Regions from separate parts of the Pseudomonas sp. MWU13-3659 genome, predicted to be linked through region 3. Evidence: riboswitches for the same ligand, from Rfam matches in the RefSeq annotation. Region 3 holds a riboswitch; each other region holds the start of a gene.
The links. A riboswitch is a leader RNA that binds a small molecule or an ion and turns the genes downstream of it on or off. The one in region 3 is predicted to bind cobalamin.
Positions count from the first base shown of each region.

Region 1: linked by a shared signal. The riboswitch ahead of cobW (cobalamin biosynthesis protein CobW) and the one ahead of NGM28_RS22755 ((2Fe-2S) ferredoxin domain-containing protein) in region 3 are both predicted to bind cobalamin.
Region 2: linked by a shared signal. The riboswitch ahead of NGM28_RS02585 (TonB-dependent receptor) and the one ahead of NGM28_RS22755 ((2Fe-2S) ferredoxin domain-containing protein) in region 3 are both predicted to bind cobalamin.

Region 1 covers NZ_JAMSHW010000003.1:94,435-104,045, reverse strand. Annotated here, with positions in the region: gene NGM28_RS05515 (CbtA family protein) at 1-485, opposite strand, end outside; gene NGM28_RS05510 (CbtB domain-containing protein) at 496-681, opposite strand; cobalamin riboswitch at 789-1,013, opposite strand; cobalamin riboswitch at 1,075-1,273, shown strand; gene cobW (cobalamin biosynthesis protein CobW) at 1,375-2,442, shown strand; gene cobN (cobaltochelatase subunit CobN) at 2,446-6,207, shown strand; gene NGM28_RS05495 (magnesium chelatase ATPase subunit I) at 6,210-7,208, shown strand; gene NGM28_RS05490 (vWA domain-containing protein) at 7,292-7,876, shown strand; gene NGM28_RS05485 (hypothetical protein) at 7,971-8,237, opposite strand; gene NGM28_RS05480 (sigma-54 dependent transcriptional regulator) at 8,572-9,611, shown strand, end outside.
Region 2 covers NZ_JAMSHW010000002.1:27,403-37,013, forward strand. Annotated here, with positions in the region: gene NGM28_RS02575 (restriction endonuclease) at 1-1,322, shown strand, start outside; gene yghU (glutathione-dependent disulfide-bond oxidoreductase) at 1,332-2,177, opposite strand; gene NGM28_RS02585 (TonB-dependent receptor) at 2,384-4,510, opposite strand; cobalamin riboswitch at 4,620-4,824, opposite strand; gene NGM28_RS02590 (MFS transporter) at 4,901-6,274, opposite strand; gene quiC (3-dehydroshikimate dehydratase QuiC) at 6,811-8,718, shown strand; gene NGM28_RS02600 (TetR/AcrR family transcriptional regulator) at 9,057-9,611, shown strand, end outside.
Region 3 covers NZ_JAMSHW010000025.1:18,393-28,003, reverse strand. Annotated here, with positions in the region: partial or broken gene NGM28_RS22800 (chitinase) at 1-96, shown strand, start outside; gene NGM28_RS22795 (AlkA N-terminal domain-containing protein) at 349-1,830, shown strand; gene NGM28_RS22790 (ACT domain-containing protein) at 1,868-2,263, opposite strand; gene NGM28_RS22785 (VOC family protein) at 2,499-2,945, shown strand; gene NGM28_RS22780 (SGNH/GDSL hydrolase family protein) at 3,211-4,608, shown strand; gene NGM28_RS22775 (LysR family transcriptional regulator) at 4,640-5,545, opposite strand; gene NGM28_RS22770 (c-type cytochrome) at 5,692-6,066, shown strand; gene NGM28_RS22765 (hypothetical protein) at 6,427-6,684, shown strand; gene NGM28_RS22760 (DUF3077 domain-containing protein) at 6,829-7,116, shown strand; cobalamin riboswitch at 7,308-7,512, shown strand; gene NGM28_RS22755 ((2Fe-2S) ferredoxin domain-containing protein) at 7,607-8,344, shown strand; gene NGM28_RS22750 (DUF3630 family protein) at 8,460-8,789, shown strand; gene NGM28_RS22745 (hypothetical protein) at 8,874-9,203, shown strand; gene NGM28_RS22740 (LysR family transcriptional regulator) at 9,506-9,611, opposite strand, start outside.

The DNA.
Region 1 (9,611 bases), on a different contig from region 3:
AATACCAGCAGCGCCAGGCCTGCGGCAGTGGCGGCGGCGGTGCCGACCCACCAGGTCTGCCGTTGGCCCAGGTCGGCGGCTGCGGTACCGGGCAGTTCGGGCGGCAGGCCCAGGGTCGGCGCCAGGCAGAACACGGCGAAGCCGGCCAGGCCCCAGAGCGCGCCGGTGCTGACGCGGCCAGGCTCGCGCAGGCTGTACAGTGCGGCCAAGACCAGGGCGAAGCCTATCGCGACCACCAGGTTGCCGCCTGTGGTAGACAGCACACGCTGCCAGCCGTCCTCCGGTGCCCAGGCTTCGGCGTTGTGCTCATGTTCGTGGGGCGTGGCGGCCTCGCCATGCTCGTGGTGTTCGGCGGCGGGGGCGGCGTTCTCGTAGGTTTCCGCCTGAAGAATCAAGGGGGCCACCCAAACGCTTTGCAGGAGGGTCAGCAGCAGGGCAGCCAGCAGCCCGCTGAAGCCCGCGGTACGGGCGATGCGCGTGATCATGCGGGCGTACTCAGTGGCAGGGGAAGGCGGCGCTGTGGCGGGTGTCGTGCGCGGCGTTGTGCACCGCTTCGATGTGCGAGAAACCGGCGAAGTAGACCAGGCACAGGCCGAGCAGGCTGGCGCCGACGGCGACGATCATGCGCTGGCTGAGGCTGACGGGGGTGGCGATGCTGTGTTTCGTGCTGGTGATGGGCATGACGCGTTCCTCTGCTGTTGCTTTTGTCGGGCATTGGGGCAACGGGCAAGCGCGGCGACCCCGGACGAAGCTCGCCCAGGTATGCGACAGCGCCCGCCCACCGCGGGGTGTTCATGTGGTGTCAGGCCGGTCTCCGGGCTGGCGAGGTGGAGCAGGGCTCCGTTGTTGGCGTCACCTTCCCATGCCGAGTCGACGGGCACAGTGGTCAAGACGCTTCACTCGCTTACCGTTGCGGGGGCAGCACCGGCATTGTCCGGCCTCTAGTAGAGAGAGGCGTGACGCACCGGTTTCCCGTTTCACCCCAAGGGGGCACCTGAACGCAATGCGCTAGCAAATCATGGGGCGAACCATTGCGTCAATGGCGGCGGCGGTTGACCGCAAGCCAGGCTCTGCGTAGCCTTGCCGCTTCGAGGTTCTCCGGCGTTGGCCGGAGCTAAGACGGGAACGCGGTCGATGCCGCGGCTGCCCCCGCAACTGTAGGCACTGGAACGGATCGGCACAGCCACTGCGCACGCGCGGGAAGGCGCCATCCCGCTGGCAATCCTGCCGGCACAGTGCGAGCCAGGAGACCTGCCTCGCGACGTTTTCGACTTTCAACCGGGCGGGGTGATCCGGTGGCGAACCAGCCAGGCCGACAGGGCCCGTGGCTATCGTCCTGCATGCCCGCGCCACAGCCGCCAAGGGCACCGCGACATGAAAACACTGGCCAAGCTCCCCGTCACCATCGTTACCGGCTTCCTCGGCTCGGGCAAGACCACCTTGCTCCGCCATATGCTCGACAACGCCCAGGGCCGCCGCATCGCGGTGATCGTCAACGAGTTCGGCGAACTGGGCATCGATGGCGAAATTCTCAAGCAGTGCAGCATCGGTTGCAGCGAGGAAGAGGCCAATGGCCGCGTCTATGAGCTGGCCAACGGTTGCCTGTGCTGCACCGTCCAGGAAGAGTTCTTCCCGGTGATGCGCGAGCTGGTGGCCCGCCGTGGCGACCTGGACCACATCCTTATCGAGACCAGCGGCCTGGCGTTGCCCAAACCGTTGGTCCAGGCCTTCCAGTGGCCGGAAATCCGCAATGCCTGCACCGTCGACGCGGTGATCACCGTGGTCGACAGCCCGGCCGTGGCCGCAGGCACCTTCGCCGCGTATCCGGACCAAGTCGATGCCCAGCGTAAGCTCGACCCCAACCTCGACCACGAGTCACCCCTGCACGAACTGTTCGCCGACCAGCTGGCCAGCGCCGACCTGGTGGTGCTGAACAAGGCCGACCTGATCGACGCCGAGGGCCTGGCCAAGGTCCGTAAAGAGGTGGCCGAGGAACTGCCGCCAGCGGTCAAGGTGATCGAGGCCAGCAGCGGTCGCCTGCCGCTGGAGGTGCTGTTGGGCGTGGGGGCCGAGTCCGAGGCGCATATCGATGGCCGCCGCACCCACCACGACTCGCATCACGATGGCGATGACCACGACGACCATGACCACGACGCCTTCGACTCCATCTCCATCGACCTGCCCGAAGCCGACGAGAGCCTGCTGCTCGACGCCCTCACGCAACTGGTCACCGAGTTCGGCATCCTGCGCGCCAAGGGCTTCGCCGCCATCCCCGGCAAGCCGATGCGCCTGCTGATCCAGGGCGTGGGCACCCGCTTCGACAAGCACTTCGACCGCGCCTGGCGCAGCGAGGAGCCGCGCATCACCCGCCTGGTGCTGATCGGCCAGGACCTCGACGCCGCGCAACTGGAGGCGCGCCTGCGCCAGGCCCTGGGCGCCTGACCCATGCACCTGCTGCGGACCCAGCCCGGCGGCTTCGTGCCGGACGACAGCATCGCCGACCTCGGCCAGACCCCCGCCGAGCTGGTGATCCTCTGCAGCGGTGATTCGCACCTGGCACTGCTCGCCGAAACCGCCGAGCAGTTGCCGGAGGACTTCCCCAGCCTGCGCCTGGCCAACCCCATGCAGGTGCAGAACCATGCCTCGGTCGACCTCTATGTCGACGAGGTGCTGCGTCACGCCAAGGTGATTCTGGTCTCGCTGCACGGTGGCGTCGGCTATTGGCGCTATGGTGTCGAGCAACTGGTGGAACTGGCCAACCGAGGCGTGCAACTGATCCTGGTGCCCGGCGATGACCGTCCCGATCCGGAACTGACCGACCTGGGCACGGTGCGCGGCGAGCAAGCCGAGCGGCTCTGGCACTACCTGCGCCAGGGCGGCAAGGCCAACGCCGTCAACCTGTTCAACTGCCTGGCCAGCCTATGGCTCGGGCGTGACTACCCGTGGCATGAGCCGCAACCGTTGCCGCGCACTGCGGTGTACCACCCAGGCAAGGTCAGCGCGGTGCTGGAGGACTGGTACGCTGAGTGGAACCCGGCGTTCCCGGTGGCACCATTGCTGTTCTATCGTTCGCACCTGCAAGCCGCCAATACGGCTTTCATCGATGTGTTCTGCCAGCGCCTGCAAGCCTGCGGCCTGAACCCATTGCCGATCGCCGTGGCCAGCCTCAAGGAGCGTGCTTGCCTCGATCAGGTTGAAAGCTGGCTCGACGAGGTCGAGGCCGAAGTGGTGATCAATACCACCGGTTTCGCCTTGTCCAGCCCCGAACAACCCAACCTGCGCCCGCTGCGCCGCGACGTGCCGGTGTTGCAGGCGATCTGCGCCCAGGACAACCAGCCTGCCTGGGAACAGAGCGAGCAGGGCTTGGGCGCCCGCGACCTGGCCATGCATATCGCCTTGCCGGAACTGGATGGGCGCATCATCACCCGGCCGGTCAGCTTCAAGGACCTGGCCTGGCGCAGCGAGCGCAGCCAGTCCGATGTGGTCTGCTACCGGGCCCACCCCGAACGCATGGACTTCGTCGCCGAGCTGGCGCGGCGCTGGGTGGAGCTGGCACGCCTGGACAACCAGGAAAAGCGCATCGCCCTGGTACTGGCCAACTATCCGACCCGCGATGGACGTATCGGCAACGGTGTCGGCCTGGACACCCCAGGCGCTGCCTTGAACATTCTCCAGGCTCTGCAGGCACAGGGCTATCCGGTGGCCGGCCTGCCGGGCAGCGGCACCGAGCTGATCCACCAACTGCTCGGTGGGGTGACCAACGACCTCGACCACCTGGACCAGCGCCCCTGCGCCCAGAGCCTGAGCCTGGCGGACTACCAGATTGCCTTCGGCGCATTGCCCGAGGCGAACCAGCGCGCTGTGCGCGAGCGCTGGGGGCCACCCGAACAGGACCCGATGTTCCGCTCGGGGCGCATGATGGTCGCCGGGCTGCGCTATGGCCTGACCTTCGTCGGCATCCAGCCGGCCCGAGGCTACCAGGTCGACCCCAGCGCGGTGTACCACGACCCGGACCTGGTGCCGCCCCATGGCTATCTGGCATTCCACTTCTGGCTGCGCAACGGCTACGCGGCCGACGCGGTGATCCATGTCGGCAAGCACGGCAACCTGGAGTGGCTGCCGGGCAAGGGCGTGGGCCTGTCCAATGAATGCTGGCCGGATGCGTTGCTCGGCCCGCTGCCGAACATCTACCCGTTCATCGTCAACGACCCGGGCGAGGGCGCCCAGGCCAAGCGGCGTACCCAGGCGGTGATCATCGACCACCTGATGCCGCCGCTGACCCGCGCCGAAACCTACGGCCCGTTGCGGCATCTGGAACAGTTGGCGGATGAGTACTATGAGGCCCAGTTGCTCGACCCACGCCGTGCCCGCGAGCTGCAGCGCGACATCCTGGAACTGGTCAAGGCCAACCATATCGACCGCGAGTTGCAACTTGAAGGGCAACTGGACGACGCCGCGGTATGGCTGCCACGTCTGGACACCTACCTGTGCGACCTGAAGGAATCGCAGATCCGCGATGGCCTGCATGTGTTCGGCCAGTCACCCCAGGGGCGCTTGCGCAGCGACACCTTGCTGGCGCTATTGCGGGTCGAGCGGGGGGACGGCAAGGGTGGCAACGCCAGCCTGATCCGCGCCCTGGCCAAGGCGCTGGCGCTGGGCTTCGACCCGCTCGATTGCGACCTGGGCCAGGCCTGGGAAGGGTCGCGCCCGGCATTGTTGCAGGCCTGTGATCCCGGGTTGTGGCGCACCCAGGGCGACACCCGCGAGCGACTGGAACTGCTGGCGGTCACCTTGATCGAGCAAGCGCTGGCGGGCGAGGCCGGCTTGCCGGATGCACCGTGCTGGCAGCCTGTGCGGGAAGTGCTGCGCGCCCTGTGCGAAGAGGTCGCGCCCAACCTGGACGCATGCGGCGGCGCCGAGATCGATGGCCTGCTGGCCGCCCTGGCCGGACGTTTCGTGCCTGCCGGCCCCAGTGGCGCGCCCAGCCGTGGGCGGCTTGATGTACTGCCGACCGGGCGCAACTTCTATACCGTCGATGTGCGCAACCTGCCGACCACCACGGCCTGGCGCCTGGGCTTCGCCTCGGCCAACCTGATCCTCGAACGCCACCTGCAGGATCACGGCGACCACCTGCGCCAGCTGGGGCTGTCGGTGTGGGGCACGGCGACAATGCGCACCGGTGGCGACGACATCGCCCAGGCCATGGCGCTGATGGGCGTGCGCCCGGTGTGGGCGACGGGCAGCCAGCGGGTGGACGACTTCGAGATCCTGCCGCTGAGCTTGCTCGACCGCCCGCGGGTCGACGTGACCTTGCGCGTTTCGGGCTTCTTCCGCGATGCCTTCGGCAACCTGATCCGCCTGTTCGACGCGGCGGTGCAGGCGGTGGCCGCGCTGGACGAGCCGGACGATCTCAACCCGCTGGCCGCCCGCGTGCGAACCGAACGAGAAAAACTGCTGAATGACGGCGTGGACGCCGAGCAGGCCGCCCGCCAGGCTGGCTGGCGGGTGTTCGGCGCCAAGCCCGGTGCCTACGGCGCGGGCGTGCAGAACGCCATCGACGGGCGCCTGTGGCACAGCCGCGACGACCTGGCCGAGGTCTACCTCAACCACGGTGGCTACGCCTATGGCGCCAGCGACGAGGGCACCCCGGCCCGCGCCCAGTTCGCCCAGCGCCTCAGCCAGGTGCAGGCGGTGCTGCAGAACCAGGACAACCACGAGCACGACCTGCTCGACTCCAACGACTACTACCAGTTCCAGGGCGGCATGCTGGCCGCCGCCGAGATCCTGGCCGGCAGCGCCCGGGCCAGTTATCACGGTGATCACAGCCAGGCCGACCGGCCGCGCATCCGCACCTTGAAGGAAGAGCTGAACCGGGTGATTCGCGCCCGCGCCCTCAACCCCAAGTGGATCGACGGCGCCAAGCGCCATGGCTATAAAGGTGCGTTCGAGCTGGCCGCGACGGTGGACAACCTGTTTGCCTTCGACGCCACCACCCATCTGATCGACGACCATCATTACCAGGGCCTGGCCGACGCCTATGTGCTCGACCCGGCCACCCGTGACTTCATGCGTGAGCACAACCCCGAGGCCCTGCGTGACCTCACCGAACGCCTGCTGGAAGCCCAGCAGCGGGGGCTGTGGCAGGAGCCGGGCGACTACCGCGACAGCCTTGAGCAGCAGTTGCTCGACGGCGAGGAAGACAACTGAACATGAGCGAACCCGTGCAATTCCCCCTGGCGGCCGTGGTCGGTGCCGACGAACTCAAGCTGGCCCTGTGCCTGACGGCCATCGACCCGAAGATCGGCGGCGTGCTGATCGAAGGCCCGCGCGGCATGGCCAAGAGCACCCTGGCCCGCGGCCTGGCCGACCTGCTTGGTGATGGGCCGTTCGTGACCTTGCCGCTGGGCGCGACCGAGGAGCGCCTGGTCGGCACCCTCGACCTGGATGCCGCCCTGGGCCAGGGCCAGGCGCGCTTCTCGCCGGGGGTGCTGGCCCATGCCGACGGCGGCGTGCTGTACGTCGACGAGGTCAACCTGTTGCCCGACCCGCTGGTGGACCTGCTGCTGGACGTGGCCGCCAGCGGCACCAACCGTGTCGAGCGCGATGGCATCTCCCATCGCCATGCCGCCCGTTTCGTGCTGATCGGCACCATGAACCCGGAAGAAGGTGAGTTGCGTCCGCAGTTGCTCGACCGTTTCGGCCTCAATGTCGCCCTCGACGGCTTGCCGGCACCCGACGCCCGGCAGCAGATCATCCGTCGACGCCTGGCGTTCGACAGCGACCCCGAGGCATTCTGCGCCGAGTGGGCGCAAGCGCAGGCACAACTGCGTGAGCGCTGTCACGCTGCGCGCGAGCAATTGGCTTCGATTCCCCTGGATGACCAGGCCCTGGCCTGGATCACCGAACGCTGTTTTGCTGCCGGCGTCGATGGCCTGCGTGCGGACCTGGTTTGGCTGCGCGCTGCCCGGGCCCATGCGGCCTGGCGCGGCAGCGCGGCCATCGAGGAAGCGGATGTCGAGGCGGTGGCCGAGTTCGCCTTGCGTCACCGACGGCGCGCCGATGCACAACAACCGGCGCCGGCCGGCGCCGCTGAGCCGTCGCGGGGGCAGGAGCGTGAACAAGGGCAGGGCGACTGGGGGGCATTGCCGCCACAGCCGGTGGCCGGCGGTGCGCGGCGCGAGGTGCCGAACTGGGCAAAAAAGCCCTGAGCATCCGCCCGCGCGACACCCAGGCGGCGGATGCCAGGCCCCGCGCAGGTCAGCTGAAGGGGGCATCCCGTGGCCGCCCGCGCGTGGCCAATGGCGGGCGAGTCGCCTGGTTGCCCACATTGCTCAAGGGCCTGCCTCGTCAGCGTCAGGATCTCTGCTGGCAGCAACGTCAGGCCGACGGGCCCGCGTTGTGGCTGGTGATCGTCGACGCGTCGGCCTCGACTCGCCGCCATCAGGCGCTGGCCCAGGCCAAGGGGCTGCTGGCCGAGCTGTTCGACCAGGCCTACCGGCAACGGGCGCGCCTGGCGCTGCTCACCGCAAGCGGCAACCGGCCACACTGGCAGCGCCACGGCCTCAAGGCCTCGGCAGCGTTGCAACCGTGGCTGCAAGGGCTGGGGGCGGGGGGGGGCACACCCTTGTTCGCCGCGCTGGAGGAGGCGCGCCACTGGTTGCTGGCACGACGCAAACGCCTGCCGCAAGAAGTGCAACGCTGCCTGGTACTGACCGACGGTCGGTTGCGTCAGTGGGCCACGCCACAGCCATTGCCGTGCGCCACTTTATTGGTGGACATGGAACTGGCGGCTGTACGCGTGGGGCGGGCGCGGCAACTTGCCGAACAACTACAGGCCGAATATCGGCATATAGACACGTTCACGCAGATCAATTAAGTGGGGTGTGCGCGACAGTATGTCGCACCCGCAAGAAAGTTATAAAACGGCCATGCGGGAATTGCACAAGTGCGCGAACTGCGCGCACCGGTGTTTATTTCGGCATCGACCAGGGTTGCAGGTCGTAACCCTTCTGGCACAGTTCCGCGCGTACTTCCTCGATCAGGCTGGCCCATTGCGCCGGGTCGGAATACACCCGCGAGGAGACTTGCTTGGCGCCGATTCGGGTGCTGGTCCGGTCGATCACCGCCAGGCTCAGCTCGCCCGTGCCGTTGGGGGCATCCCAGGCGACGCACTGGAAGGGTTCGAAGGCGTGGTCGGCGATCAGCAGTGCTTCGTTGACACGGAGCGGGGCATTCATGGTTCGGTCTCTCTATGGTCCCAAACAGCGAAATATAGGTTCCGCGGTGTTATGCCAGGCAAGGGTACAGCGCGGGGTTATTCGTACTGATGCTCCAGATCAGGGTTGGAGTCACACGGCGCTTGAAAATATTTTATAGAAGTCCCGTTATCCGTTTATCCGCGTCGCCGGATGTGACGTCGATAGTTAGCGATAATTCCAAGGTGTGACGCAGTGTTACGGCTGGGCTGACCAACGGTAGTGGGGGCTGTCAAGTTCGTTGCTACTGTTAAGTCGGGCGTCGCAAAGTACTGTTTCTTCGGAAAAAACCATTATGTGGCGCCAAGGAATGGTCATGCCTGAATCTGCATCCCAGCGCCGTTTGCTGATCGTCGACCCGTGCGACGAGTGTCACCAGCTGCTTCCGGGCCTGCGCGACATCGGCTGGGAAGTGCGCAGCAGTGTCCTCGACACCGCCCTGGAGCACCCATGCGATGTGGGCGTGCTGCGCTTGCAGGCGCAACACCTGCGTCACCCCGACGCGGTCAAGGACATGATCAAGCGCAGCAACACCGAGTGGATCGCCGTGCTCAGCGCCGAGGAACTGCGCATGCAGAACGTCGGCGATTTCGTCTGTGAATGGTTTTTCGACTTCCACACGCTGCCGTTCGACGTGTCGCGGGTCCAGGTCACGCTCGGGCGGGCCTTTGGCATGGCGCGCTTGCGCGGCAAGGGCGCCATGCACCTTGACGAACCCCAACACGAATTGCTGGGCGAAAGCCGGCCCATCCGCGAACTGCGCAAATTGCTCGGCAAGCTCGCGCCGACCGAATCCCCGGTGTTGATCCGTGGCGAAAGCGGTACGGGCAAGGAGCTGGTGGCGCGAACCCTGCACCGGCAGTCGCAGCGCTGCGACCAGCCCTTCATCGCGATCAATTGCGGCGCCATCCCCGAGCACTTGATCCAGTCCGAGCTGTTCGGCCATGAGAAGGGTGCGTTCACCGGAGCCCACCAGCGCAAGGTGGGGCGTATCGAGGCGGCCAATGGCGGCACCCTGTTCCTCGACGAAATCGGCGACCTGCCCTTGGAACTGCAGGCCAATCTGCTGCGCTTTCTGCAGGAGAAGCACATCGAGCGGGTGGGCTCCAACCAGCCGATCCCCGTGGATGTGCGGGTCCTGGCGGCGACCCATGTGGACCTGGAGAAAGCCATCGAGCAAGGGCGTTTTCGCGAAGACCTGTACTACCGGCTCAACGTCCTGCAAGTGGTGACCGCGCCGCTGCGTGACCGGCACGGCGACATGCCGATGCTCGCCAGCCATTTCGCCGACTTCTACAGCCTGGAAACCGGCCGGCGTGCGCGCTCGTTCAGTGACAGCGCGCTGGCCGCCATGGG
Region 2 (9,611 bases), on a different contig from region 3:
AGGTGATCAAGACGGTGGGGCGCGGGGCTGACAACGGTGCGGACCTGGTGCTGAAGGTGGGCGACGAGCGTTGGCTGGTCAGTTGCAAGCACTACCAGGGTGTCAGTGTCCCTCGCAGTGCAGAAGCGTCGCCACTGGGTGACATGCAGCAGTGGGGCTGCCAGCGGTTCATCGGCTTCTATCTGCCGGAGGCTTCGGACGGGCTGGTGACCCGATTGCGGCAGACCGAAGAAAACTGCCCTGAATTCCGTCACGAAATCTTCGATAACAGAGTCATCGAGCGCCACCTGATCTCCGGTACCAGCGCGGATGGCTGGTTGCTGGCCAAGCGCTGGTTTCCCAGAAGTTATGCGAAGATCAGCAGGTCGTTGGTCTATCCGATCACCCATTATGACCACGGGGACATCATCAGCGAGCCGGGTAGTACCCGCATCGAAGGCATCCCTACGCGAATCTGGTTCAACAAAGACAATCCCGTCGCCGCGCAGGAAGCTGCGCAGGAACTCATTGCCCACGCCAATGAGCTGGAGTCGGGGCGTGCCTATTCCAGTCTATTCCTTGAACACATACGCAATTTTGCCTTGATGTGCCCAGGTGCTTTTTTGCGTTACTCGGGAACTGAAGACAAGGACGTGAACATCCGGGGGCTGGCGCCGAGCTGGGACATGGCGCTGGTGAGGCGACTGTGCCTTGGGCAAAACCGCCATGCGCTGGAAAACCTGTGTCTGGTCTGGTCAATGTGGAGCCATGGTTTGGCCTGTCGAGTCTATCGTTTCGCCCGCTATTGGCTGGATGGAGATATCGACGCACACCAGGCGCAGGAGATGATGCATGTCGAGGCGCTTGAGGCCCTGCTAGCGGTCTGTGAACAGGACACGCTGATTCAGTCAAAGGCCAGGCGCCTGGATCACGACTTGAGCTTCGCCCACGTGGCGGCCTGTGGGCGGACCCTCGAGCGCGGCTACTACGCGGCACTGATGTGCTTCAGCCCTGGCAGGTTGTATGGCTGGCTGTCACGGGAGAGGGCACTGGTACGGTCAGCGATCCGGCATGGGGAGCAGGATCTGTTGCAGCCCGCGCTCTGGGCTGTTGCGCAAACCTACGACATGAGCGACTGGCACTATATCGTCCAGAAGTCCCCGACGCTGGAGGAGCTGCTGGTGTCTATCAACTACATCGACCATGACTACCTGACCCGGGTCAGGGCCCAGGCAGCAGGCCTACGCTGCCTGAGCGAACCGCTGCTGTCAGTCTGGCAACCTGCTGGCAGTGTTGACCGGCAGTTGGCCATGGCGTTGGGCTTCATGCCGGATCAAGACTGACACTGTGGTTCAGAGGGCCGTGATGTCCTTCGCCGAGTGCCTCTCTGGTACTTGGCTGGCTTCATCACCCCAGGTGCGGTTGACCCGTGTCCCTCGCAGCACCGCAGGGCGCTGGGCGATGGTTTCGGCCCAGCGTTGCACATGCGGGTACTCGTGCACCGCCAGGAACTCGGCCGCGCCGTACAGGTTGCCGCGCACCAGCTGGCCATACCACGGCCATACGGCGATGTCGGCGATGCTGTATTCGTCACCGCCCAGGTAGGCGCTTTCGGCCAGGCGGCGGTCGAGCACATCGAGCTGGCGCTTGGCTTCCATGGTGAAGCGGTTGATGGCGTACTCGAATTTTTCCGGCGCATACACGTAGAAATGGCCGAAACCGCCGCCCAGGTAGGGCGCCGAGCCCATCTGCCAGAACAGCCAGTTGAGGGTTTCCGTACGGGCGGCCAGCGATTTGGGCACAAAGGCGCCGAACTTCTCGGCCAGGTACAGCAGGATCGAGCCGGACTCGAACACCCGTACCGGCGGCTCGACACTGCGGTCGAGCAGGGCGGGGATCTTCGAGTTGGGGTTGACCCCGACGAAGCCGCTGCCGAACTGGTCGCCTTCGCCGATACGGATCAGCCAGGCGTCGTATTCGGCGCCCGTGTGGCCGAGGGCCAGCAACTCTTCGAGCAGGATGGTCACCTTCACGCCGTTGGGCGTGGCCAGCGAGTACAACTGCAGCGGGTGCTTGCCCACGGGCAGGTCCTTGTCGTGGGTCGGGCCGGCCACCGGACGATTGATGCTGGCGAACTGGCCGCCTGAAGGCGCTTCGTGGGTCCAGACCTTGGGCGGGACGTAAGGGTGCTTGCTCATGCGTGAAACTCCTTGAGGCTCGATACGGGCACATACACGTGTTGACTCGCATCTATGCCATGGGTTCGGCGCAAAGGGCAAATGCAATGGGCGCGGGCGCGTGGTGCAACTTAGGGCCGGTTCGCCAGCAAGGCTGGCTCCTACAGGGGGCGGTAGGAGCCAGCCTTGCTGGCGAACACCGGCAAGGCCGGTGCCAGGCAGAGGGGTCAGAAACTGTAGTCGACCGTGGCGAAGTACGAGCGCGGCGCGCCCAGCAACCACTGCTCGCCGCTATGGGCCGAGACCACATAGTCGCGGTTGAACAGGTTGTTCACCTGCAGGCCGAGGCGCACGTCCGGCAGCACCTGCCAGCCGAGGTTGGCATCCACCACGGTATAGCCCGGCACGGACTGTTCATTGTCGACGCTGGCATAGCGCTCATCGACATAACGCAGGCCCACGCCAGCATCCACCGTCTGGCCGAAACCCTTGCTCAGCCACAGGTTGGCGGTGCGCCGCGGCACGTTGGCGGGGCGGTTGCCGGCACGGTCCATCACCCCTTGCGAGGTGCTCTGCAGGTACTCGTCGTACTTGGCCCGCACCAGCGCGGCGTTGGCCGACAGCTGCCACTGGTTGCCCAGCGCCAGTTCCAGCGAGGCTTCCAGGCCGTCGGAAGTCTGCTGCCCGGCCTGCTGCTGGGTCTTGCTGGCCGGGTCGTAGACCAGCAGCTTCTTCTTGACGATGTGATAGGCCGCCAGGGTCCATTCGCCCTGGCCTTCCCAGAAGCGCTGCTTGATACCGAGCTCGGTCTGCTTCGCCTCGGTGAGGTCGAAGTCCATCTGCTTCTGGCTGAGGCTGATCAGGTTGCCGACGCCGTCCTCGCTGGTGGAGTACTGCCCATAGACCGAAAGGTCGTCGCTGAGCGCATAGACCAGCCCGGCGCGCCAGTTGCCGCCGCGCAGGCTGACGTCGCTGCGCGAGCCATCGACCAGGTTGTCACGGTCGATGTGGTTCTGGTCGCGGCGCACGCCGGTGACCAGCGACAGGCGCTCGGTCAGCTGGGTGCGGTTTTCCGCGAACAGGGCGACGGTGTGGGTGCTGGACAGGGTCTGCGGGCGCAGCGGCGAGGCGCTGTGGAACCCACCCGGTGCCGGGCGCCACGGGTCGACCAGGTCGACGCCGTCGTCGTTGTAGGGCGAATTGCTGTCGACGTTGAAGCGGATCTTGTTGTACTCGACACCGACCACGGTCTTGCTGGCCAGGCCGAACAGCCTTTGGTCGAAGGTGAAGCTCTGGCGGTCGCCGAACTGCTCCTGGTTGTGCTTGATCTCCAGGTAGCTGCCCCGTTGCAGCAGGCCGTCATCGGCGCTCCAGGTGTAGTCCTCGGCGTTGCGCCAGTGGCGGCGGCTCTTGATGTAGTACAGCTGGTTACTGGCCGAGACCGTGTCGCTGAGGGTCCAGTCGGTGGTCAGGCGCGTCCATTCGTCGTGGTAGCGCTGCACATCGTTGCGCACGTTGTAGTTCTTCTTGCGCAGGCTGTCGCGGTAGTGGCCGTCGATCAGCGGCGTGCCGTAGTAGTTGGCGGGCTCGGCGTCGCCGCGCTCGTGGGCGAGGGTGAAACTCAGGTCGTCGCTGGCATCGAAGCGCAGGGCGGCGCTGAGCGACAGGTTGCGCGAGTCGGTGCGGTCGACCCAGCCGTTGCCTTCCTGCTTGTTGAGCGTGACCCGGTAGCTCAGGCGCTCGCTCAGGCCGCCGCCGCTATCCAGGCCCAGTTGCTGGCGGTCCCAGGAACCGTAGCCCAGGCGCAGGTGGTTGTGGATTTCGCCGGCGAAGGGTTTTTTCGGGATCACGTTGACCACCGCGCCGGTGGCGCCTTCGCCGTACAACACCGAGGCCGGGCCGCGCAGCACGTCGATGCGCTCGACCATCCATGGGTCGACCGGGAAGGTCAGGGTGCCGGCGCCGGTGTACAGCCGCGCGCCGTCGAACAGTGTCATCACCGAACCCTGGCCGCTGAAACCGCGGGCCGACAGGCCGGTGCCGCCATCGCCGGGAGTGCCGATGAAGGTGATGCCCGGGGAGCGGGTCACGGCGTCCTGCACGGTGAGGTTGTTGCGTTGCAGAATCTGCTCGGCGGTGATGCTGCTGGTGCTGGCCGGGGTTTCCAGGGCGCTGAGGTTCAGCCGTGAACCGGCCTGGGTCGGGGTGGCCAGGTCGATGGCCGAGGGTTCGCGGGTCTCGGTGACCGCCGTGGAGGGCAGGGTGAGCGGGGCACCCTCGTGGTCGTCGGCCAGGGCCGGGAGCGAGACAGCCAGGCAGGCTGCCAGGGTGTGTAGCTTGTTGAATCGGGACATGTCGTTCCACTGCTGCAGGAATGAATGGATCCCGGTGGAAAACACGCAAAGGCGAACCGCATACGCAGGCGCGCACGCGATGACCGGCCTGCGCCCGCCCACCGCGGGTTGCCAAGTAAGGCTTCAGGCCGGTCTCCGGGCTTGCGAGGGTCGTGAAGCCTTCACCTTCCCATGCGTGTGCACAGTGGTCTGTCGAAGGGTTCGCTCGCTTACCGTTGCGGGGGCAGCGCCGGACTTGTCGTGAAAACGACTCACCGGCTTCCCGTTTCACCCTGCGCGCGGCGGCGCAGGACACCTGAAACTGGCGCGCATCTGACCATCGAACGAGGGGGGAGTCAATCATCTGGAGGGGCAGACCTGTCCGTGTGCGACAGGCCTGGCCCGGGGCGTTCAATGCCCGAACGCTTTCAGGCTGCCCTTGCGATTGGCTTCATAGGCTTCCTGCGCCATGGGCGTTGCCTGCGGGTTGCCCAGGTCTTCCATGGCCAGCCGGTGGGTTTCCGGCGCCAGGTACGCCGCGAACGCGCACACGCAGGTGATGAAGAACGCCAGCCCGCCGACCACCAGCGGGATATTGTCCGAACCCGGAGGCGCCACGGTGGCGAACAGCGCCGGCAGCATGGCGGTGAGCATGGTGCCGACGTTCTGTGCGATGGCCATGGCCGAGACCCGGTAGCGGGTCTGGAACAGCTCGGGGTAGAAGCTTGGGAACACCGCGTTGTAGCCCTGGTAGACCATGCCCCACATGACGATCGAGGCGGCGAAGGCCAGCGGCACGTTCTGAATGCTGATCGCATACAGGTAGACGAACGCCAGCAGGCCCGAGCCCAGGCAGCCGGCGATCATGGTCGGGCGGCGGCCGATCCGGTCGGAGAGGTTGCCGACGAAGGGGATCACCAGCACCGCGACGATATTGCCCACCACCGGGATCCACAGGTACACGCTCTTGTCGAAGCCGACGCCGTAGGCCGGTTGCACCGCGTAGGCCGCGCCGAAGATGGTGGCGACCACCGGGATCACGTTCATCAATGCCATGAACATCACCAGTACCATGTGCTTCCAGCTGTGGCGGAAGGCTTCGCTGATCGGCGACTTGGCGACCTTGTCCTGCTGCTCTTCCTGGACGAAGGCCGGGGTTTCGTGGACCTCCTTGCGGATGATGAAGCCGGCCACCAGCACCAGCGCACTCATCAGGAACGGGATGCGCCAGCCCCATTCGTTGAAGGCCTCGCTCGGCATGAAGTAGGCCAGCGGCAGGAACACCGCCGCCGCCATCACCTGGCCGGCCTGCACGCCTTGCAGCGTGTAGCTGGCGTAGTAGCCACGGCGGCCGAACGGCGCGTGCTCCATGATCATCGAGCTGGCCCCGGAGATCTCGCCGGCCACGGCGAAGCCCTGGACCAGGCGCAGCAGCACCAGCAGCGCCGGGGCGAGCAGGCCGATGTCGTGGTAGGTGGGCAGCAGGCCCACGGCCATGGTCGACAGGCCCATCAGGAACATGCACAGCAGCAGCACGTTCTTGCGCCCGCGGGTGTCGCCCCAGTGGCCGAGCACGAAGGCGCCCACCGGGCGGGCCAGGTAGCCGACGCCGTAGGTGGCCAGCGAGGCGATGATGGCCATCTTCGGGTCGGTGGAGGGGAAGAAGATCTGCGGGAAGATCAGTGCCGCGGCCTGGGCGTAGATGAAGAAGTCGTAGTACTCGAGGGCAGAGCCGATCCATCCGCTGGCGGTGGCTTTCTTGGCTTGGGAGCTTGAGCGGGCCATGTTGTCTCCGTTGTGCTTGTCGGTGGCCGAAAGGTCAGCGCGCACGGGGCGCGTGAACCGGGGGGCGATAAGGAGAAGACGAACATGGCGGTGCGGATCGCAGGGCGAGGAACGTGAGCATAGGTCGGTACCCGTTTTATTGAACTTATTATGTGGTGACGTTGGGCGGTGCGGCGCAGGACCCGCCGAACGACCGGCGTGGCAGCGAGAAAGGCCGGCGGGGGCCTGCGACTGGTGTTCATGGTTGTTCACGGGGGTGGGTGAATCAATTCGCCGGAACGGGTTTTGTTCGGTAATCGAACGAAAACTAACTATTCCGTACAAAGTTCGTTGCCGGGGTGACTTTACCTGCGAATAATCGAGCTTGCCAGGCCGATTGATGCGTTATCGGCACGGACCCTATCGCCTCTGTAGGAGCGGCTTCAGCCGCGATGCAGGCGCCGCGGTGCCTGGCATCCGCTTCGCGGATGATCGCGGCTGAAGCCGCTCCTACAGGGGGGCGCAGCCCAAAGCCTCCTACAACAAGGAACACCAGCATGCAGCGTTCGATTGCCACCGTGTCCCTCAGCGGCACCCTGCCGGAAAAGCTCGAAGCCATCGCCGCCGCGGGTTTCGACGGCGTCGAGATCTTCGAGAACGACCTGCTGTACTACGCCGGCAGCCCGCGCGAGGTGCGTCAGATGTGCGCCGACCTCGGTATCGCCATCACCTTGTTCCAGCCCTTCCGTGACTTCGAAGGCTGCCGCCGCGACCGCCTGCACAAACAGCTCGACCGCGCCGAGCGCAAGTTCGACCTGATGCAGGAGCTGGGCACCGACCTGGTGCTGGTGTGCAGCAACGTGCAGCCCGACGCCCTGGGCGACGAACAACTGCTGGTGGACGACCTGCGCCTGCTCGCCGAGCATGCCGGTGATCGTGGCCTGCGTATCGGCTACGAGGCCCTGGCCTGGGGCCGTCATGTCAGCACTTATCAGCAGGCCTGGAACCTGGTGCGCCAGGCTGATCACCCGGCGCTGGGGTTGATCCTCGACAGCTTCCACACCCTGTCGCTCAAGGGCGACCCCCGGGCCATCCGCGATATCCCTGGCGACAAGATCTTCTTCGTGCAGATGGCCGACGCGCCGATCCTGGCCATGGATGTGCTGGAGTGGAGCCGGCATTTTCGCTGTTTCCCGGGGCAGGGCGAGCTGAACCTGGCCGGCTTCCTCGCACCGATACTCGCCACCGGCTATCGCGGCCCGCTGTCGCTGGAGATCTTCAACGACGGTTTCCGCGCGGCGCCGCCCCGGCAGAATGCCGCGGACGGCTTGCGTTCGCTGCTGTACCTGGAGGAGAAGACCCGTCGCCAGCTCGAGCGCGAAGCGCGGCAGGTGGAGCCCGGCGTGCTGTTCGCGCCGCCCGCGGCCAGCGTCTACGACGGCGTGGAGTTTCTTGAGTTCGCGGTCGACGAGGCGGTGGGCGCGCGGCTCGGGGTGTGGCTCAAGCGCCTGGGTTTCGCCGAGGCAGGCGAGCATCGCAGCAAGGCGGTACGCCTGCTGCGCCAGGGTGATATCAACATCGTGCTCAATGCCGAACCCTATTCCTTCGCCCACAACTTCTTCGAGGCCCATGGGCCGTCGCTGTGCGCCACCGCCCTGCGGGTGAAGGACGGCCAGGCGGCCTTGCAGCGCGCCACCGCCTACCGGGGCCAGCCGTTCCGTGGCCTGGTCGGCCCTAACGAACGGCAGATCCCGGCGGTGCGCGCGCCGGATGGCAGCCTGCTGTACCTGGTGGAGCAGGAAGCCCACGGCCAGACCATCTACGACAGCGATTTCCACCTGGCGCCCGGCGCGCAGGGCACGGGGGGGCTGCAACGGATCGATCACATGGCCCTGGCCCTGCCGGCCGAGGCGCTGGACAGCTGGGTGCTGTTCTACAAGAGCCTGTTCGATTTCACCGCCGATGACGAGGTGGTGCTCCCCGACCCCTACGGCCTGGTCAAGAGCCGCGCGCTGCGCAGCCCGTGTGGCACGTTGCGGGTGCCGCTGAACATCTCCGAGAACCGCAACACCGCCATCGCCCATGCGCTGTCCAGTTACCGGGGTTCGGGGGTGCACCATATCGCCTTCGACTGCGACGACATCTTCCGCGAAGTGGTGCGGGCCAAGGAGGCCGGGGTGCCGCTGCTGGAAATCCCGCTGAACTACTACGACGACCTGGCGGCGCGGTTCGAGTTCGACGACGAGTTCCTCAGCGAGCTGGCGTACTACAACGTGCTGTACGACCGCGACGCCCAGGGCGGTGAGTTGTTCCACGTGTACACCGAGCCGTTCGAGGAGCGTTTCTTCTTCGAGATCATCCAGCGCAAGGGCGGCTATGCCGGGTATGGCGCGGCCAATGTCGCGGTGCGCCTGGCGGCGATGGCCAAGCGGCGCAGCGGGGTGGGGCGCAAACCGGTGTTGTAGGGAACATGAATATTTGCCTGCTGTGGCCCTTTCGCGGGTAAACCCGCTCCCACCTCAAGCACGATCCCTGTAGGAGCGGCCTTGTGCCGCGAAAGGGCTGCGTAGCGGCCCCAGGATTCAGTGTCGAGCAGAGATCGCCGGGGCCGCTCTGCGGCCCTTTCGCGGCACAAGGCCGCTCCTACAGGTACAGCGCCGAATTCAATACCTGTAAAGCGGGTTTGCCCGCGAAAGGGCATGCACGGCCATCGATCCTGACCACCCCACCAACACCGCGCTTCCCTGCACCGCCCGGCTCACGGATAATCCCCCGGATTCCTCTAACGAGCCTGTGAGTCGGTATGCGTGATTCGGTAGCCAAGCCTGAAGTCGAAGGGGCGCGCAAGACGCGCAAGAACAACCCGGAGAAGACCCGCGAGAACATCCTCCAGGCCGCCATCACCGAGTTCGTCCAGCAGGGCCTGGCCGGTGCCCGGGTCGACGCCATCGCCGAGCGCACCGCCACCTCCAAGCGCATGATCTACTACTACTTCGGCAGCAAGGAGCAGCTCTACGTCGAGTGCCTGGTCAAGCTCTACGGCGACATCCGCAAGACCGAACAGCGCCTGGACCTCGAGTCGCTGCCCGCCGAACAGGCGATCCGCCGCCTGGTGGAGTTCACCTTCGACCACCACGACCACAACGTCGATTTCGTGCGTATCGTCTGCACCGAGAACATCCACTACGGCGAGTACGTCAAGCAGTCGCCGGTGATCCGCGAGATGAGCAGCCTGGTACTCGAATCCCTCGGCCGCACCCTGCAGCGCGGCGTGGAGGAGGGCGTGTTCCGCCCGGGCATCGAGGTGATCGACCTGCACATGCTGATGAGTTCGTTCTGCTTCTACCGGGTGTCCAAC
Region 3 (9,611 bases):
AAGGGCCTGATGACCTGGTCGGTCAACTGGGACAGCGGGGTGAACAAGAACCACGTGCCCTACAACCAGGAGTTCAGCCGTCGCTATGGGCCGTTGACCAGCGGCAGCAACCCAGTTGGCGCTACGCAGGACGCGCTGCAAGCGCAGACGGCTGAGTAACACGCGATCAAGGCGACATCCGGCAGACGTGCCGGATGTGCCACGGATTTGATTGTCGAGGCCAATCAATGGGAATCCGATGCCGCAAGGCATCGGATTTTTGCCGTGACTCGCCGAGGTATCGAAGCGGCAGACCAGATGTCCGAAAATGGCGAGCCTCATCCCTGCCCAAGGCATAGGATGTCCTCCATGCCAAACATCATCGATCCCCCCGAAAGCGACGCCTGCTACCTGGCGGTGAAGGCGCACGATGCCCGTTTCGACGGTGCCTTTTTCACGGCCGTGACCAGCACGGGCATCTATTGCCGGCCGGTGTGCCGGGTGAAGACGCCACGGCGCGAGAACATCCGTTTCTACCGCCATGCCGCCCAAGCCGAAGCGGCCGGGTTCAGGCCCTGCCTGCGCTGCCGGCCGGAGCTGGCGCCGCGCGCGGCCGCGTGGAGCACCGAGGACGCGTCGCGCATCCTGGCGCTGCAGGCGGCGCGGCTGATGGACGAGCCGGATGCCTTGCAGGGTGTGACGGGGACGGGCTCGATGGTCGCCATCGCCAACCATCTGGGCGTGAGCGACCGCCACCTGCGGCGCATTTTCGAGGCGCACTTCGGTGTTTCGCCCCTCCAGTACCTCCAGACGCGACGGTTGCTGGCGGCCAAGCAATTGATCGCCGACACGCAACTGCCGATGACCCAGGTGGCCTTGTCCAGCGGGTTCGGCAGCGTGCGACGGTTCAACGATGCGTTTTCCCACCACTACGGCCTGAACCCGAGTGCGCTGCGCCGCGCCAAGGCCTCGCCGGACGGGCAGGGTGTCAGCGTGCGCCTGGGCTGGCGCCCCCCTTATAACGTGCAAGCCATGCTGGGTTTCCTGCGCCTGCGCGCCATACCTGGCGTGGAATGCGTGGAGGGGTTGCAGTACTCGCGCACTCTGCGCCTCGTCAAGGACCAACATGAACACAGCGGCTGGTTGCAGGTGCGCTTCGACGAGGCGCAGGCCCAGGTGTTGGTCACGATCAGCGAGTCACTGGCGATCGTGCTGCCCACGTTGATCAATCGTGTACGCGCCGCCTTTGACCTGGATGCCGATCCGCTCGCCATTCACAGCGTCTTGCACGCCGCGTTCCCGTTGGGCGAAGGCGTGCGTGTTCCCGGTGCGGTGGACGGTTTCGAACTGGCGGTGCGCGCCGTGCTCGGGCAGCAGATCACCGTGGCGGCTGCGCGCACGCTGGGTTCGCGACTCGCCACCACGTTTGGCGCCGTCATCGCGACCCCCGTCCCAGGCCTGGACCGCCTGTTCCCGACACCGGCCGCCCTGGTGGTGGCCAGTGGCGATGCGCTTGGCCGGCTGGGCATTACCCGCCAGCGCCAGGCTGCGCTCAAGGCCCTGGCCGGGGCCGTGGAGGAGGGGCGCCTGGTCTTGAGCCCCGGCGTGGATGTTGCCGCGACGTGCGCCCAGTTGCGGGCATTGCCCGGGATCGGCGACTGGACGGCCCAGTACATCGCGATGCGCGCACTGCGCTGGCCCGATGCATTCCCGGCCGGCGATGTGGCCCTGCAAAAAGCCCTGGGCGTGAGCAGTGCCAGAGCCGCCACGCAAGCAGCGGAGGGATGGCGGCCTTGGCGTGGCTATGCAGTGTTGCGCGCCTGGTTGGGGTTGGCAGACACAACACGATGACGTGCGAGGCGATCCACTCAGGCGCAGGGTCGATCACTTATTGGCGTGAGAGCGCTTTCAACACCGCCATGGCGTTCTGGGCGTCGTTCACGCCGACGAAGATATGGTCATGGTAATAGGCGGCCATCACATTGCAACTGATGCCGGCCTTGCCCAGCGCAGTGGCAAACGCCGCAGTGAGCCCCACGGCCTCGAGCGAGGAGTGGACGGTCAGGGTGATCCAGGCACACACGTAGCTGTAGGGCAGCTTCAGCGCATCGGCGCTGCTGCGCTGCAGAATCACGGTCCATCCTTCGCGCTCCTTGAAACTACCGACAACCTCCACGTCTGGCAGCGACTTTGGGTCAATGCCGGTGACGAACACATATTCGCCGTCGTTGAGTTCGGGCTTCATGGACTGGAGCAGTTTTACAAGCGAGGTTTCGCCGTTCATCGCGGGGATCCTGTGGGAGTGAGCGGGCAGTCTAGGGTGTTCACCAGGCGAGATTGAAATTAGCTTTGCAGACAGGGTATTAGGGCGATTCATGAAGCAGTGGCCAGCCCGGGATGCAATGCCATTCGACTGGCGAATGTTCCATGTACGGATTGTCGATTTTCATTCGAAGCTTGGATGGACCAAGCTGGTCATCCCCATCGGAATACATCACCGAAGCTCAGGAGGTGACAAGGTGACGGTTTTCACTATCCAGCAAATCGACCACATCGTGCTGCGCGTGCAGGACATGCAGCGCAGCGTGGATTTCTATACCCAGGTACTGGGTTGCTCGATCAGCAAGCACAACGAGGAGCTCGCCATGATCCACCTGGCGGCTGGCGGTTCGATGATCGACCTGGTGGATATCGAGGGCCCGTTGGGTGCCAAGGGCGGCGGGGCGCCCGGGAAGGAGCGGCGCAACGTTGATCACTTCTGCCTGCGTGTGGAACCGTTCAACGAGCAGGCAATCATTGCCCACCTGCAAGGGCACGGCATCGCGGTGGAAAAGGCCGCTAGCCGATACGGGGCCGAGGGTGTGGGCTTGTCGCTCTACTGCTTCGATCCAGACGGCAACCAGGTGGAGCTGAAGGGGCCGGCGGAAACCAAACCGTCAGGATTATCCGGGGTTACCCCCCTGTAGGAGCGGCTTTAGCCGCGAAATGGGCACTGCGGTACCCGGCACCTCCGGTTCCAGCGAATGCCTTTCTTCGGTTTCATGTCTGTCGCCAACTTCTCGATTGAGGTGCGCGGCTACACTGACCTTGCAACGCCGGCTGGGAGGGTTGCCTCCGTTCGACTGCCGATGACAACCGCCTTGACCGAAATAACGGATTGAACAAAGGGAAGTCCGCGCAGTGTCCCTTATGAAGCATTACCTGCTTTAGCCACTGTGAGGACAAAGTGTCATGAACATCGCCAGACTCAACCCAAAGCTGATGGTGGTGGGGGACTCACTGCCCCAGGGCTGCAGAAGCCTGACCGTCAGAGCCTCGCTCTGTGCCCAGTCCTGGCCGGCTCGCCTTGCTGCCGCGCAAGGCTGGGACTTTGTCCCCCCTGATCATCCGTGGGAGGTCTTGTTCGATCTCGAACAGGAAATCAGGCGACTGAACCCGATCCTCGTCGCGCCCTCCGCGCTTTCCCTGGTCGGTTTGCCGGATCGCATCCTGGACAACCTGAATCTCTGGGTGGCGGCCACCCCCAACTCCCTGCATCAATCCTTCGACAACCTCGCCATTGCCGGGAGCGAGGTTCACCATATGTACAGCGGTTCGTGGAACACGTTCTTCAGGCAAGTACAGGCGCACCTGAGAACAGATCTCGCGGCACAGCTCGACCATTTCTCCGACCTGCATATCGCGATCAACGGGCAGTATGTCTTGAACCCACAGAAGGTCGCCGATTTCGATGACTTTTCCCCGCTGGATTGGGTCGAGCGGCGGCAACCGGAAATGTTGGTGGTGCACTCCGGGCACAACCACGGGCTTTTCAAGTTTGGCTTCCTGGGGAAAAACCAACCGATCACCCAGGGGGAGCACAACGGCAGAAACTATTTCCAGCAGTGGCAGGAGGTGGCTGAACGGATTGCCAGGCTTCCAGCGTCGGTCGAGCGCGTGGTGATCGTGCTGCTGCCCAAGGTCAGCGCGGTTGCCGCGTTGCAGCCTGTATCCGACCTGCGTGAAGATGGCTACCCCGAGGCCTACCGTGTCCGTTTGCTACCGACATCGTTGAAGATTGACCGCAGTGTCGTTGTCCAGGCCGACGCACAAGTCCGTGAGGTCAACTCAAGAATACGAGACCTGTTTATCGAGGCCGCGAACGCCACGCAAACGGCACACCGCCTGGTGTTTGTGGACACCTACCAGGCATTTGATGCAATCGACTATAAAAATCGGTTGAACGAGACGGCGCGTGTCAGGGTGAATGCCAGCCAATCTATCGATAATCGCTATCTGGATGGCGAGCTGGACTTCGCCGCCCCGCAGGGGAAACGCCTCAAGGCCGGCGGCTACCTGAGCATCGATGGCATGCATCCCAGTGGTGCGGGATATGCCGATCTCGCCTGCCGGGTCATGACCGAGCTCAACTTGCCCCATGACCGGGATGCAATCATGCAACACGCGTTCGACCAGGATCGGTTGCTCAGCAACTACCCAATGGAACTGGACGCGCTCCTGAACTATGTCGATGTGCTCAGGCCATTCAACGACGCCAATTGGTTCTCCACCGATTCGCCAGACCGGCTGAGAGACCATACGCATTTCAGCCAGGCCATCAAACAGCTGGCCAAACTCTTCACGAAATAGCCGGGGTTCAGTTCAGTGCGTGATCCGATCATCAGGTGCCTTGGCTGCACGCCAGGATCGCATCCCTGATCCAGCGGTTCGCCGGGTCTGCATCCTTGCGCGAGTGCCAGGCCTGTTGGTACGACAGCACCGGCAGGTCCAGCGGGGCATCGAAGGTGCGCAGCGTAGGGTAACGGTCGAGGCCCTGCACCGCCCAACTTGCCACCGTGAGGATGAGGTCGGTACCGGCGATGAGTTCGATGGCGGCACTCCAGTGCGGCAGTGCCACGGCGATCCTGCGCCGTACCCCCATGTGCGCCAGCACGCGTTCGATCTCATCATTGGCATCAGGGCGCAGGGCGAGCATGACGTGCGGACGCTCCAGCCACTCCTCGAGCGACAGGCAGCCGCACGCCGGCAGGGCGCTTTCATCGGCGAGGCTGACGAAGTGTTCGGGGAACAGCTCCTGCACCAGGACGCCTTGGGGGTATTCCGGGAAAATGCCCAGTGCCACGTCGAGCTCGCCATCCGCCAGCTGGGCCATCATGGTCTCCCGGTTGGCCTGGCTGACCGCCAGGTCCACCCCGGGCGCGACGCGGCGAACATGACGAACCAGCCTGGGCAGCACACGGCGCGCAGCGTAGTCGGAAAGTGACAACCGGAAGCGCGCCTGGGATTGGCCCGGGTCGAAGTTGGATGCCCCCAGCAGATCATTGAGATGCCTCAGGGACTGCTCGAGCGGCCCCAGCAGGCTTTGAGCGCGGGCGGTCAGCACCAACTGGCCGTCACGGCGTATCAGCAAGGGGTCGTCGAAGTGCAGGCGAAGTTGAGCCAGGGCATGGCTGACGGCGGGCTGGCTTTTATGCAGGCGCACCGATGCACGTGTCACGTGCCGTTCCAGCAACAGCGCGTGGAGGGTCAGCAGGAGGTTGAGGTCGATCCGTCGTAGTGCTTCCAGCATGTGCTCGATTCTGTCCGATGCGTCGGGGCAGGGTAGCAACATGTCGAAGGGGATGACAGCTGCGCACTTATGGATGGCGCGGTCGGGTGGTGGCGTGTGATGCTGGTATCAAATGGATTTTGAGCCGTGGGAGCTGCTTGGGAATGAATGTTTCACGTATTGCGATGCTGGGGTTCTTGTCACTGCTGCAAGCGCCGCTGTCCTTGGCGGAAAACGCCAACGGAAAAAACCTCTTCGTGCAGCGGTGTGCCGTGTGCCATGGCGCGGATATCAAGGGGACGGGGCCGTTGGCCAAAAAGAGCAACCCGCCAACGCCGGACCTTACCAGCGCTGCGTTCAAGAAGCGCTTGAACGACTATCCAGGCGTTATCGTGTCTTCGGTCATCCTTCGCCCAAATGGAAACCTGATTCCGAAAACGCTGCAGGAGAACGGGGTGAAGATCCCGCCGCATGCCTGGAGCGTCAAGGATTTTCGCGACCTGCATGAATACATGAGTGGCGTGATTTTGAGGAAATGACTAGCTGGGGATGAAGTCCCACATGGGCTAATCAGACTTTCCCCATTTCACGTAGGGCGTTTCCCAAGCATGCTTTGAGCACTTTTGCGCTATCGAAGTGACGGCTAGTCTCGCCGGGTCGTTGCCAAATCAACGACCGGGCCTGCAAGCCCGTCTGAACATCGATCTGTGCTCACTTTCTGAGTCGCTGGCGCTTGTCAGTGGTTGTGCTCAATGGTGGCTGCGTGCGGTTGGCCTTCGGGCCGGCCGGGTTAGTGCTCGATGTTCCCCGGACTTGCAGACCCGCACGTAGCCGCCACCCATCTCCCGGCAGGTGATCGGGTGCCCGGTTGATCATTCATGAACGTCGAGTATGAAGTCATGTTGAAGATCGTCCCGGATCCACCACCTTCCATCGAATCCCCTCATTTCCTCGAAGACACCTTGGTCCACGCCACCGAGTACGTCATGTGCGCGCTGGCGGTGACGCATCAATCGCTGACTCACCTGCCCAAATCACCTGCCACGCTGGTGATGCTGACGGTGATGCACGAACTCGATGCCACCCGCACGTTGCTGGAGTCGGCGTTGGCTCAGCTACAGATGAGCACCCGGCCGCCGTCATACACGCTGCACTGACAGCCCTGCGCAGGCCCCTGTAGGAGCGGCTTCAGCCGCGATGCAGGCACCGCGGTACCTGGCACCAGCGTTGCTGGTGATCGCGGCTGAAGCCGCTCCTACAGGTAGCTCGGTCACCCCTTCAAAGCTTCAGAGGAACCTCGAATGGACAACGATCTCCCAGCAGACCACGGCCAACTCGGCTGGACCGTCGGCGCGTGCACGTTCATGGAAGGCGCCACCAAAGGCACGCGCCTGTTCCGCGTAGAGCCCGGCAACTGCGCCAATCACGCCATGGAACAAGCCTCGGTGCTACTCGATAGCGCCCGCCGCGCCTCATTCATCGGTGTGATGGACAACGAACCGGTGCTGGTCTGGGCGTCGCACTACCTCAGCGATATGGCCAAGGCGTTGATGGACGATGCGCATATGGGGATCTTGAAGAAAGTCTGAAATGGCAACCCAGCCACGACGTTTCAAATAGGTGCGCAACCTAGGGGAATCGATGCCTTCGCCTGGTGATTGGCCCGGCTGTGCCGGGCATCGCCAGCAAGGCTGGCTCCTACGGTTCCTGGTGCAGCATTGGCCTCTGTGGGAGTGCCGGGCCTGGTTCACCACCTTGACGCGCACTGCACCGAATGTTCACATGCCGCCCAGTTTCAGGTGTCCCAAGCCGCCGCGCCTGGGGTGAAACGGGAAACCGGTACGCGCTTCGCGCCAGTCCGGTGCTGCCCCCGCAACGGTATGCGAGTGATGCCCTCAATCAGACCACTGTGGCCAGCCGGCCATGGGAAGGCGAGGGCATCCAGCCTCGCGAGCCCGGAGACCGGCCTGGAATCTTTTGGCGACAATCCTGCGGAGGGCAGGCATGGGTCGGTCTGGGCCCATGCTCGATGCCTGCCTGTGTGTGCTTCTGCGAAATTCACTTCGAGAAGAGCATGTGATGACTTACCAGCGCGTCTTGTTTGTCGGGCCGGGCCTTGCGGGCGGTTCAGCGGCCGAAGCTTTTGGCGCGGAGATCCGCCAGCTGCGGGGCGAATCCGCTCGGGACGATGTCGTCGACACCCTGGACGGGTTTGAGGGCCTGTGGGCGGTCTTGCGCAAGACCTTCGCCGACGGGCTGGAACGCGTGCTGGTGGTGGACCTGGAACCCATCTCCGACGGCGCCTACCTGGACTGGCTGCGCGATGAACTGGGGCGCATCGCACGTGAGCATGGGCACCAGCCGCAAGTCTGGGTCACGGCGCAGGCGTTGGGACGCCGTGGCCTGGATGCGCGAATGGCCTGTGCGAGCATCGAGGATCACTCACGGCATCTGGCCTGCGATCAGGTCAATGCCGTGGCAGCCGACGCCGACTGGTCGAAGATCCCGGACCATGCACGCCAGGTGTTCCTTTGCACTGGCCCGCGTTGCGTCCGTCGAGGCGCCTTGCCACTGTGGAAGCAACTGCGCCGCGAGTTGCTGCAGCGGCAACTGATCGAGGTGCCGGGTGGTGTGCTGCTGACGCGCACGGCTTGCCAGTTCCCCTGCAACCTGGGGCCGGTGCTGACGGTGTACCCCGACGCTTGCTGGTATCGGGTGCGCGACAATGAAGAGGTGCAGCACCTCGTCGAGGTACATCTGTCGGGCGGCGAGGTTGCGACCAAACTGCTGGTTCACGGGCGAGAGCTCAATCGGTAGGGGTTGAGGGTTACGCCAAACATGCAAGTGGTCGTGCGTAGGTCATTCAGTCTCACTTTGGTGCGAGAGTCGGTTGGGTAGGGAAGGGATGTTCGGCTTTAATCCAGGTGGTGCTATGGCCGCTTACGACCCATTGCTGCCGCTCGCGAGAAACACGAAAATCTGCATTCGCTTGGTGAGGTGGCGCATGACGACCATAGAAATATCAGAACTCGCCGACTGGAAACTGTTCGAGAACGTGGCTCAGAAGCTTGAGCACGGATTAAGCGGTTACTGGAATGAAAAATTGGACGGACTTGACCAGCGCTATTGGGATCTCATAGTGGGCGAACAGACGCTTACCCTTCACCTTGAGCACTATCTGGGCATTTCAGTATCTGTACCTGATAATGCCGATGAGATGGCTCAACGAGTACGTGCATTGTTGAGTAGCTGTGGCGCGTAGCCGGCAGCGGCTGAAAGCACGCAGAAGCCGGTCAATACGGTCACTACCATTCCAAGCACACTAGTGAGTATTCGGAGGAAGTAGATGAGCGAGAATTTCACCTATGTATGGTTACTGCCGCTGCTGGAAAAGCCGTTAGAAGAAGGCGCACAAGAGTTGCCCCGTGCGATAAAAGACCTTGGAGAAAAATGCACACTTCCTGCCGGCATAGCTTTGCAGCCGCTGGTCGTTACAGCGCTGACGTCACATTCCGACTATTGGTCGGGGTTAGCGCTCAAATGGTTGGAAGATGGGTTCCCTATGGATCCCGAACTGACCACGCTATTGATTCAGAGCGCCGAGGATCGGACGCTGGCTCAGTCTCGACGCCACAGGGCACGTAAGCTTGCCTGTCGACAAAGGTCAAGAGTTTGAACCCATGTCCGCTTCCTGTTAATTGCCGTGCTGTCTGCATGGCTGCCATGGGTCGAAAGCAGACACTCCTCAGGTGGCAGTCGAACGCACTTACCTAGCGTGACCCACTGTCGATCTGGTGCTGCTTGCCAGCCACATAGCACTCCCCGCCAGGCCCAACGGATGCCCATTTTCAGAGGGGCATCTGCGATTTCATTGCGCCGCTCAGCACTGAGTAAACACTGGCATGGCCGCTAGATCGAGCTCGCCGGGCATCTCATCTACCCGCCAGCAATCGTCATGTGACATTCCCCACCCGTTGTTCATTCGGACGCAAACGACGGTCGCTCCGCGAACCATGCCACCGCCAGCTCCTTGAACGCCTCGGCCGAAGGCGTCAGCGGGTAGCGCTGATCATGCGCCAGCACG